2 regions of the Mesobacillus stamsii genome follow, and region 2 is predicted to be linked to the other one. Evidence: predicted binding sites of a transcription regulator. Region 2 holds the regulator's gene; the other holds the start of a gene.
The links. Region 2 encodes LexA, which represses DNA repair genes until DNA is damaged. Its sites were predicted from a motif close to CGAACATATGTTCG; they were not measured.

Region 1 (4,435 bases), on a different contig from region 2:
ATTTTTAGTTGAATGCTACTTGTCATTAGTATTTTCCTTCTGTCCCTATAACCTTAAACGAATACGAAGAATTTTTACATAAAAAACCCCGCTGCATGATAAATTGCTGCGGGGATGCTGATTTATATTTTACAGATGAAGATCGAACCAGTCAACAATGGCCGCCAATCTGCTCAAACGCAGATTCGGCTTTCCACTTCTTGAAAGCTCGTGATTCGATTCCGGAAAGCGAATAAACTTTGTTTCCTTCCCCTGTCTTTTTAAAGCAATAAACAGCTGCTCTGCTTGCTCAATCGGGCAGCGGTAGTCTTTTTCACTGTGAAGAATCAACAGCGGTGTAGTGATTTGATCGACATAGGCAAGCGGCGAGTGCTTCCATAATGTTTCCAGATCGCTTAAGTCTGCTTTGATTTGCCACTCGGTAAAATAATAGCCAATATCACTGACACCATAGAAGCTGATCCAGTTCGAAATTGAACGCTGGGTGACGGCTGCTTTGAATTTGTCTGTGTGCCCGACGATCCAGTTCGTCATGAATCCGCCATAGCTGCCTCCGGTCACTCCCAATCGATTCTTGTCGATGAAGTCGTAGTTTTGCAGCGCATAATCGACGGCATCCATGACATCCTGGTAATCCCCGCCGCCATAATCCCCGCGAACGGCATTGACGAACTGCTGGCCATAGCCATGACTGCCGCGCGGATTGATATAAAGAACTCCATACCCTGCTGCAGCAAGCACCTGAAATTCGTTGAAATAAGAGTTTGCATACATCGCGTGCGGGCCGCCATGCACTTCTAGAATGAGCGGATATTTTTTGCTCACTTCATATCTTGCTGGCTTCATGATCCACCCGTGGAGCGGCGTGCCATCACTGGCTTCGAATGAAATTTGTTCGGGCTGAGCTAAAGTAATCGACGCAAGGAATTTTTCATTCACTGAAGTCAGTTGCTTTATCTCACCAGTGGTTGCTTCCAGTTGGAACAGTTCCCCTGGAAGCACCGGATTGCTGATTGCGGCAATCATTCTCTGATTTTTCCGGTCCAGCGTATAACCGTATACATGCTGCTGATTAAGCAGCGCTGGGTACACTTCTCCATTTAGAGTAGCGAAATACAAAACTGTGCTGCCCTGGTCGGTGGCAAGGAAATAAAGGCTTTCACTGTCTTCCCCCCAAATCAACCCCGGGCTGTGGGCTCCTTGCTGAAAATCAGCCGCAACCGCATCACCGACAAGGATATCCATGTTTTCTGTGAGGCATTGCACATGTCCTGTCTCCAAGCTCAGAATATACAACTGGCTCAATGTTGCATTTTCAAACTCCCGCTCATGCCCCGTATAACCAATGTGTTTTCCATCAGGAGAAAAAACAGCATCGCCAAAATACCCTTTGCCATTGGTAATCTTCGTTTTAACTCCAGACTGTATGTCCAGTATCCATAAATCACTTTTGAAAGAAAAATCCCGCTCTGGAGACTCATCTGCCGACAATACAAGGCTTTTGCCATCAGGAGCCCAGCATTGCAAATGGGAGTCCATCTCTCCTTTTGCAACCAGCTCTGCCTCTCCATCTATAACACTGACGATTACAATTTGCTTGTACTTTCCATCCCAGAAGCCAGCAGCATCTGATTTATACTTCATTTCTATTGCCACGAACGGCTCTAGTTTCTTGTCATCCTTCTTCTCTTCCGCTTTCTCAAACAAATCCTCATCCGGTTTTAACGATACCGAACAAGCAATTTTTTTACCGTCCGGCGACCAAACTGGGTCACTTGCACCATTCTTGAAATCCGTCACCTGCTTTGCCTCGCCGCCCGCAGCATCCAGAACAAAGATTTGATTCTTCCCATTGCGGTTCGAAACGAATGCCAGCTCCGTTCCGTCCGGCGACCACCTTGGTGATTGATTTCGGTTCTCACCATATGTCCATTGTTTCGGCTCCCCGCTATTTTCTATATCAATTATGTATAGATTAGAGGCATAATCATTTTTTCCCTCCAACATCTCCGTCAGCACAAATACACACTTTTTTCCATCCGGTGAATACTGGGGATCTGTAACGGATTTCAATTCAAATAAATCTTCTGGCTTGATCAATCTTTTTTCCATCCAGCTAACCTTCTTTCTCGTATAAAATGGATTTCTTAACTATTCTTATTTCGATAACAGAAATAAATTTCCTGCTTTCTGTGGAAACTTTTTCACAACTTCGCTGCTAATTTGGAAAAGATAATAATACAAGAAAAATCATTTACCCTCTTGAAATTCTGTTCAAAATCCATTACGATGATTACGAACCTATGTTCTTATTTTATAATAAAGGGGCAGAGCAACATGACAAGGATTCCTGAAAAAGACCGCGATATGATGGAGCAAGCCATCTATTTGCCAATGGTGCTGGTCGTGCTTAACCGGGATCTTTCTGTCGTAGAAAATAGTCCATTTAAATTAAAGAAGCCTTATTTGGAGCTAATCGAACAAACAATGAAAGCCGTTCAGAAAGAACTTGCACAAGTGAAAATCTATCTTAAAAAGAATCAGCTCAAAGTAGAAGAAGTAAAAAGAGATGATGCCTTCACTATGTTTCTCTTCCTTTACAAAGGATACGAAGAATACCATAATTACTTCAATCCCCGTATCCGCAACAAAGTCCAGGATTTAATGATCCACTACCTATTCAAACGATTTATGCCGGTTTTGGAAACAATTGAAAAGGAATCCGGCTAAACAACCGAATTCCCCTTTGTTTGTTAGTCTTTATAGGACTCGCTGACCAGATTAATATGAGAATAACCCTGTACTTCACTGAATTTTGGACCATGCAACAAATACAGTGCTTTCCGTTCCGTTTCTTTCATACGCTGCATGAATTTTGTGCGCAGCATCGATGTCCGAAGCAGCTGATTTTCAAATGAATGATGGGATACCGGCAAAACTATGGTTTTTTTGTTCCTGAAGGTAACTTGCGTACTTTGAGAATCTACTTTTTTATGGAATAATACATGCTCATGTGATACCCAAATGCAGTCCGGCTTCGTGGGTGAGCTTGTCGGCATGAAATAAATGGAGCTTATAGGGTCAATTATGATTGGGGTTTTATGGGTAATCCCGGTAAGCTGTTTTGTTCCTTCTTTCCTGCCTTCGTAACTGCTGCCAAAATAACTACAGCTTTTTTTGATAAGATCGATTGGTCTAAAAGGGGATACATACTCCTCTTCCAGTTCAATGATCCTCGAGTAAATCTTGCTGCCATAATCTTCTGGTAAAATGATCATTGTAAACGGATTTATTTCATATTCGTCAACTAAATTTCTTGGGTTCCCTGTCATACCTTCACCTCCAAAAATACCTTACGCCCTATTTTAACATAATTGCTAAAATTTTCTTTAAAAACTGAAAAAGTTCTGTTTTTAGTCACAATTACACTTTCGATAAAAAATTTTCTAAAAATTATAAAAATTAGTTGATTATTTTTCGCATCCTCCATATAATAAAAAAAAGGTCTAAGAGGTGAGGTCAGTGAAAGAGAATTCGTATTCTGAAACCATGAAGGCCAGTGTGATGAAACGCATCAAAGCCAAGGAATCGTTTGTTCTCGACCTATATGTTGACATGCTAGTCTCCGAAATTCAGCTGAATACCAGAAGAGAAAAGTTGATGAACAGAATCGACAAAGCGATCGATGATCGTGACAAACTCTTGTTTTTGAATTTGACGAAAGAGTTAAATGACCTTAACAAACAATTCGGAACATAAATGAGTGAAATCCCCTATATAGGGGATTTTTCATTGATAAAAGGAAAAACCTCGGTTAGAGGATTTTTCACAGTTATTTTTCAGTTGCCATTTCGCTTCTGGATTTCATACTCTTCCAGTCTTGAAATTCTCTCCAGCATGGTCGGATGGCCGTAGCGAAAAATTTTCACCAGCCAAGGTGGATTAACCTGGCTGAGGCCCGCTTTCGTCAATTCCTGGAAAGCAGAAATCGCTGCATCGGTATTGCCCGTCATTTCGATTGCATAGTCGTCTGCACGTGTTTCCTGGTAGCGTGAAACAAGATTGGTGATAGGGCTTGCAGCAAACAACATCATGGAGAGGAACATCAGAAACAATGGGAGTGACCTCAAGTCTCCTGGGTGCTTCAATTTGAATTCCTTGCCCCATCGTTTGATAGCCCAATTCAGCAATCTTGAGACAAGGTAGAGGCCGATCAATGACATCAACAAGTATCCGGCAATTCCAATATATATATGTTTCTCCACATAATGGGCCATTTCATGGGCCATTATGAACAGGATTTGGTCATCGTTCAATTTATTCAATGTCGTATCCCAGAGGACAATCCTTGAATTGGATCCAATTCCCGTCACATAGGCATTAAGAGCATTCGTCTTCTCCGCCATATCAACTTCGAAAACATGCTCCGCAGGGA
Region 2 (4,435 bases):
CCCCATCCAGTGAAATATCGTTTGAATCGTAAAGGACAACCATTTTCCCTAATTTAAGGTGTGCTGCTAGAGAAGCGGCTTCAGCTGAAACGCCTTCCATTAAATCGCCATCGCCACAAATGCTATATGTATAGTGGTCAACGATGTTATAGTTATCCTTGTTGTAAACTGCTGAAAGATGACGCTCTGCCATTGCCATACCAACTGCCATGGCAATCCCCTGACCAAGCGGCCCAGTAGTTGCATCCACACCAGCAGTGTGTCCAAACTCAGGGTGTCCAGGGGTCTTACTTCCCCATTGACGGAATTGCTTAATATCTTCCATGGATAAATCGTATCCTGAAAGATGCAGCAAGCTGTATAACAACATGGATCCATGTCCAGCAGACAGGACGAAACGGTCGCGATTGAACCATTGGGGATTTTTAGGATTGATGTTCATGTAACGTGTCCACAATGTATAAGCCATTGGAGCTGCACCCATCGGCATGCCAGGGTGACCAGAATTTGCCTTTTCAATCGCATCAATAGATAATGTACGAACGGAATCAATGGAAAGCATATCAATTTCTTTAAACATTAAATACATCCTTTCTATAAGTACTAACTACACCCTTAATATTATAGCGCGAGAAAATATTATACAACAAATTATGCCTGAGAGAGATGGAAAGGCTGTATCATTATTTATTTTGTCTCATACTCGCTACCCTTATGTAACCAAACGATGAAGGCGGAAGGGTCTTTCATTTAACCTATTTCTGCTGTTAGTGTTTTCTACGATGCTGTCGAAATCAAAAAGGGATACATCCTCTTCTGTATCCCAAATTGAATATATCAATGAAGTTTACTCTTCATTTTTTCTTCTTTTAATTTTTCAGGTGTTACATCATTGCCCTCTGGGTCAACAATGGTAACTCCCTTTAGGGTATTAAGCATCGAAGAACGAAATGACTGGAGGTATTCGGCACGAAGCTTAGTTTGCTCCTTTGCTTCTTCTTCAGTCAACATGGATGATTTTGCTTTCCTTGCCAGTTCATTGATCCTAGCAATCTTATCACTTGATAGCATAGTAAAGCTCCTTTGTAAAAAATTATATCAACTGTCATCTTACTAAAAAGCATAATGTATTACAAGAAAGGAGCTTTACTCTTCCTCCGACTCTATATACTCCAGATATCTTCTATTCACGGTTGCTTTGGATACATTATAGCCAAATCCTTTAAGGGTAGCGGCGATTTCTGAAAATGTTAGGCCATTATTTCGCAGCCTTACGATTTCCCCTACCGGCATGTCCTTCCTGTCTCTGCCGGAATGCACACCCTGATTTTTGAGATTCTGCTGCGGCTGGTAACCGTGCTCCACCGCTCGTTTCATTCCGCGTTTAATCTTAATATTATGGATTTTCCTCTGGTACTCTTCTACCATGCTGACAATCTGGAGTACCATAGAATCGGATTCAGATAGTTGAAGCTCCCCATTGTGTGAGATGCTATATAGCTTTACATTCTCCTTAAGGATGCAATGAAGGATTGCGACTTTTGCATTCCCTCTGCCAAGTCTGGTTTCATCCTGAATCAACAGCGTACCGATCGCTTTGTCTTTTATCAATTCTAACAGCTCCAGTATGCCATCTCTTTCAAGGTCATAACCGCTTGCCTGTTCTTTAATTATGTTCACTACTTCAAACCCATATTCATCCGCAAGATGGCACAATTCCTCCTCTTGCCTGGCAAGCGATGTTTCCTGTGTTTCCTTAGTTGTACTTACGCGGCAATAAATAATCGCTTTCATGTTGTCATCACCTTATTCTACGTCTAAGTTATCTTTCCGCGCCAGCGATTTGAGTTGGTTGTCCAAATTCAGCCGTCACAGGAATAACAAGCTCATCTCCCGGAAAAATCCTCTCACCGATAATTCCATTTTCCTTTTCCACCCAGCTCACGAATTCATTTTCAGATAAATGATGCTCAGCTGCATAAGTTTCAGCGATCTCCCATAAGGATTGCCCTTCTTCTATAGTAACAGTTATGTATTGTTCACTGTTATTGAAATGTGCTTTTGCTACAAGTGAAAAAATCAGACTGACAGCAATCAGAATAAAAGTGTATGAATAGCCATCCCAAATTTTTTTCATCTTTGACACCCCTTATCGAATATACGTTCGCTTATTTGAATTTATTATAATGCGAACATCCGTTTCATGTCAACAGAAAAATTCGAACTTATGTTTGTATCTACTGACCGGACATGGTATAATAAGGACAAGAAAATATACGAGGTGCGTGAATATGACAAAGTTATCTAAGAGGCAACAAGATATATTTGAATTCATAAAAGCTGAAGTCAAGAAAAAAGGGTATCCGCCATCCGTTCGCGAAATTGGCGAAGCAGTTGGACTGGCCTCTAGTTCAACCGTACATGGCCACCTGGCAAGGCTTGAAAGCAAAGGGCTGATCAGACGTGACCCCACAAAACCGCGTGCGATAGAAATTCTTGAGCTGGACGAAGAAACGCGAATTCCTAAATACAATGTCGTAAATGTTCCCGTGGTTGGGAAAGTTACTGCTGGTGTGCCGATAACTGCAATTGAAAATGTTGAAGAATACTTCCCACTTCCAGATCGCCTGGTTCCGCATGATGAACAGGTTTTTATGCTGGAAGTTATGGGGGACAGTATGATTGAAGCTGGGATCCTCGACGGAGATTATGTTATCGTCAAGCAGCAAAAAACTGCCAATAATGGTGACATTGTTGTTGCCATGACAGAGGAGGATGAAGCGACGGTAAAACGTTTTTTTAAGGAGAAAGACCATTTCCGACTTCAGCCGGAAAACTCATCGATGGATCCAATTATCCTTCGAAATGTATCCATTCTCGGTAAGGTGATCGGTGTATATCGTCATATGCACTAAAAGCAAGCGGACACCGCTTGCTTTTTTCGTTCTATTATTCTTTTTTATGTGAAAGACTATGAGAAGTGCACATTTTCGTACGAAATAGGTAGAATTACTACCAACTTGTCCCTTTCCGAATAAGATGAGGTGTAAGCATTTTTAGAAGGGAAGGAGTTGAGTCATAGATGGGATACAAACGAAATGGCAATGACGTTGCAGGGGTTTATTATCCTAACCACAACAACAATCAAGTAAAAGCAACGATTGATTTTGAGGACCTTTGCAGAGCAGTTCGACGTTGCATCATCAATGATTTGGTTGCCGATGCTCAAGATGAAAATTCTGAATGTGGTTGCGGCTATAAAAAGTGCAAGTGCAGAAACTAATTGTATCAAAAAATCCCGACAAGCCTAAGCCTGTCGGGATTTTCCCTGATTAATGAATATTTGCAGCAGGAAGCACTTCTCTTATCTCTCCCATGAATTTTTCTTCTTGCGCTTTCGTAAGCCACAAATGAACCGTGCCATAATCCTGGCTGTTCCTAATCAAACGGCCAATTCCCTGTCTTAATCGAAGCAGCATATATGGTATGTCAATTTCTGCTGCAGGATTTTCTGCTTGCTTTCGTTTTGCTTGGAAGACGGGGTCATGAGGTGGGAACGGCAAGGAGGCAACGATCACTTGAATAAGAGGTTCTCCAGGGACGTCTAGACCCTCCCATAAACTGTATGAGCAAAGCACCGTACTAGTAACATTCTGGAAGTCTTTAACCGTTTCACTAATCTCTCGGTCTCCTTCGAACAGAATGGCAAAATCCCATTTTTGATCATTCGACCAGATTCTAAAACGCTCCATTTCTTGTATGGAAGAAAACAATACAAGGGTGCTTCCATTGGTTGTTCGCAGGTCTTCCCCTATCTTTATCCATTTAATGCATTCATCATCTTGAACATGAATTTTCACATCCATCTGCTCTGCGTAATCAAATGGGGACGCGACAGTGAAGGAGGAATATTTTTCAATTCCAAGACTTTTCGCTATATAGTGGAAATTCCCAGCTTGCGATAAAGTTGCTGATGAAAACACAAACGGGATGTTCTGTGAGAAAACTTCCTTTTTCAAAATGTCCTCCACCAGTCGAGGCATAATGACAAGAGAAGATTGGACTTCATTTTCCTCAAGCCAGAAGATACCTTCTTCATTCTTCAAGAATATGGATAATCCATAAGCAAAAAACTCAAGATATTCCTCCATGATCTTCAAATGATATTCATCAATCAGGAACATTTCCGCATCAAAAACGAGCTGGTCCATTAATTCGCTGACCTTCTTCTCCAGTGTCTCAGCCGTTTTCCTGATAGATGGGTGCATCGCTACTTCTTTTCTGTTTGAACCTTCCACTGCAGTGGCGTTTTCGACTAGAAGATCGAACCATGAATCATGAAGTTCTATTATATCTTCAATTAAATAAAGAGATTCCTCTCTGACATCCTGATGCATATATCCTGTTAACACCGTCGCCAGAGTATGTGAATTAA

Region 1: a site for LexA is predicted at 2,297-2,310, ahead of J2S25_RS16305 (YhjD family protein). Genes of this name have one in related genera too.

Annotation. Positions count from the first base shown of each region.
Region 1 covers NZ_JAUSUN010000026.1:16,561-20,995, reverse strand. Annotated here, with positions in the region: gene J2S25_RS16310 (S9 family peptidase) at 130-2,112, opposite strand; gene J2S25_RS16305 (YhjD family protein) at 2,338-2,730, shown strand; gene J2S25_RS16300 (competence protein ComK) at 2,754-3,332, opposite strand; gene J2S25_RS16295 (IDEAL domain-containing protein) at 3,523-3,759, shown strand; gene J2S25_RS16290 (M48 family metallopeptidase) at 3,840-4,435, opposite strand, start outside.
Region 2 covers NZ_JAUSUN010000003.1:15,488-19,922, forward strand. Annotated here, with positions in the region: gene tkt (transketolase) at 1-580, opposite strand, end outside; gene J2S25_RS02760 (DUF896 domain-containing protein) at 838-1,071, opposite strand; gene J2S25_RS02765 (YneB family resolvase-like protein) at 1,147-1,794, opposite strand; gene yneA (cell division suppressor protein YneA) at 1,823-2,137, opposite strand; gene lexA (transcriptional repressor LexA) at 2,292-2,915, shown strand; gene J2S25_RS02780 (hypothetical protein) at 3,083-3,283, shown strand; gene J2S25_RS02785 (ATP-dependent DNA helicase) at 3,333-4,435, opposite strand, start outside.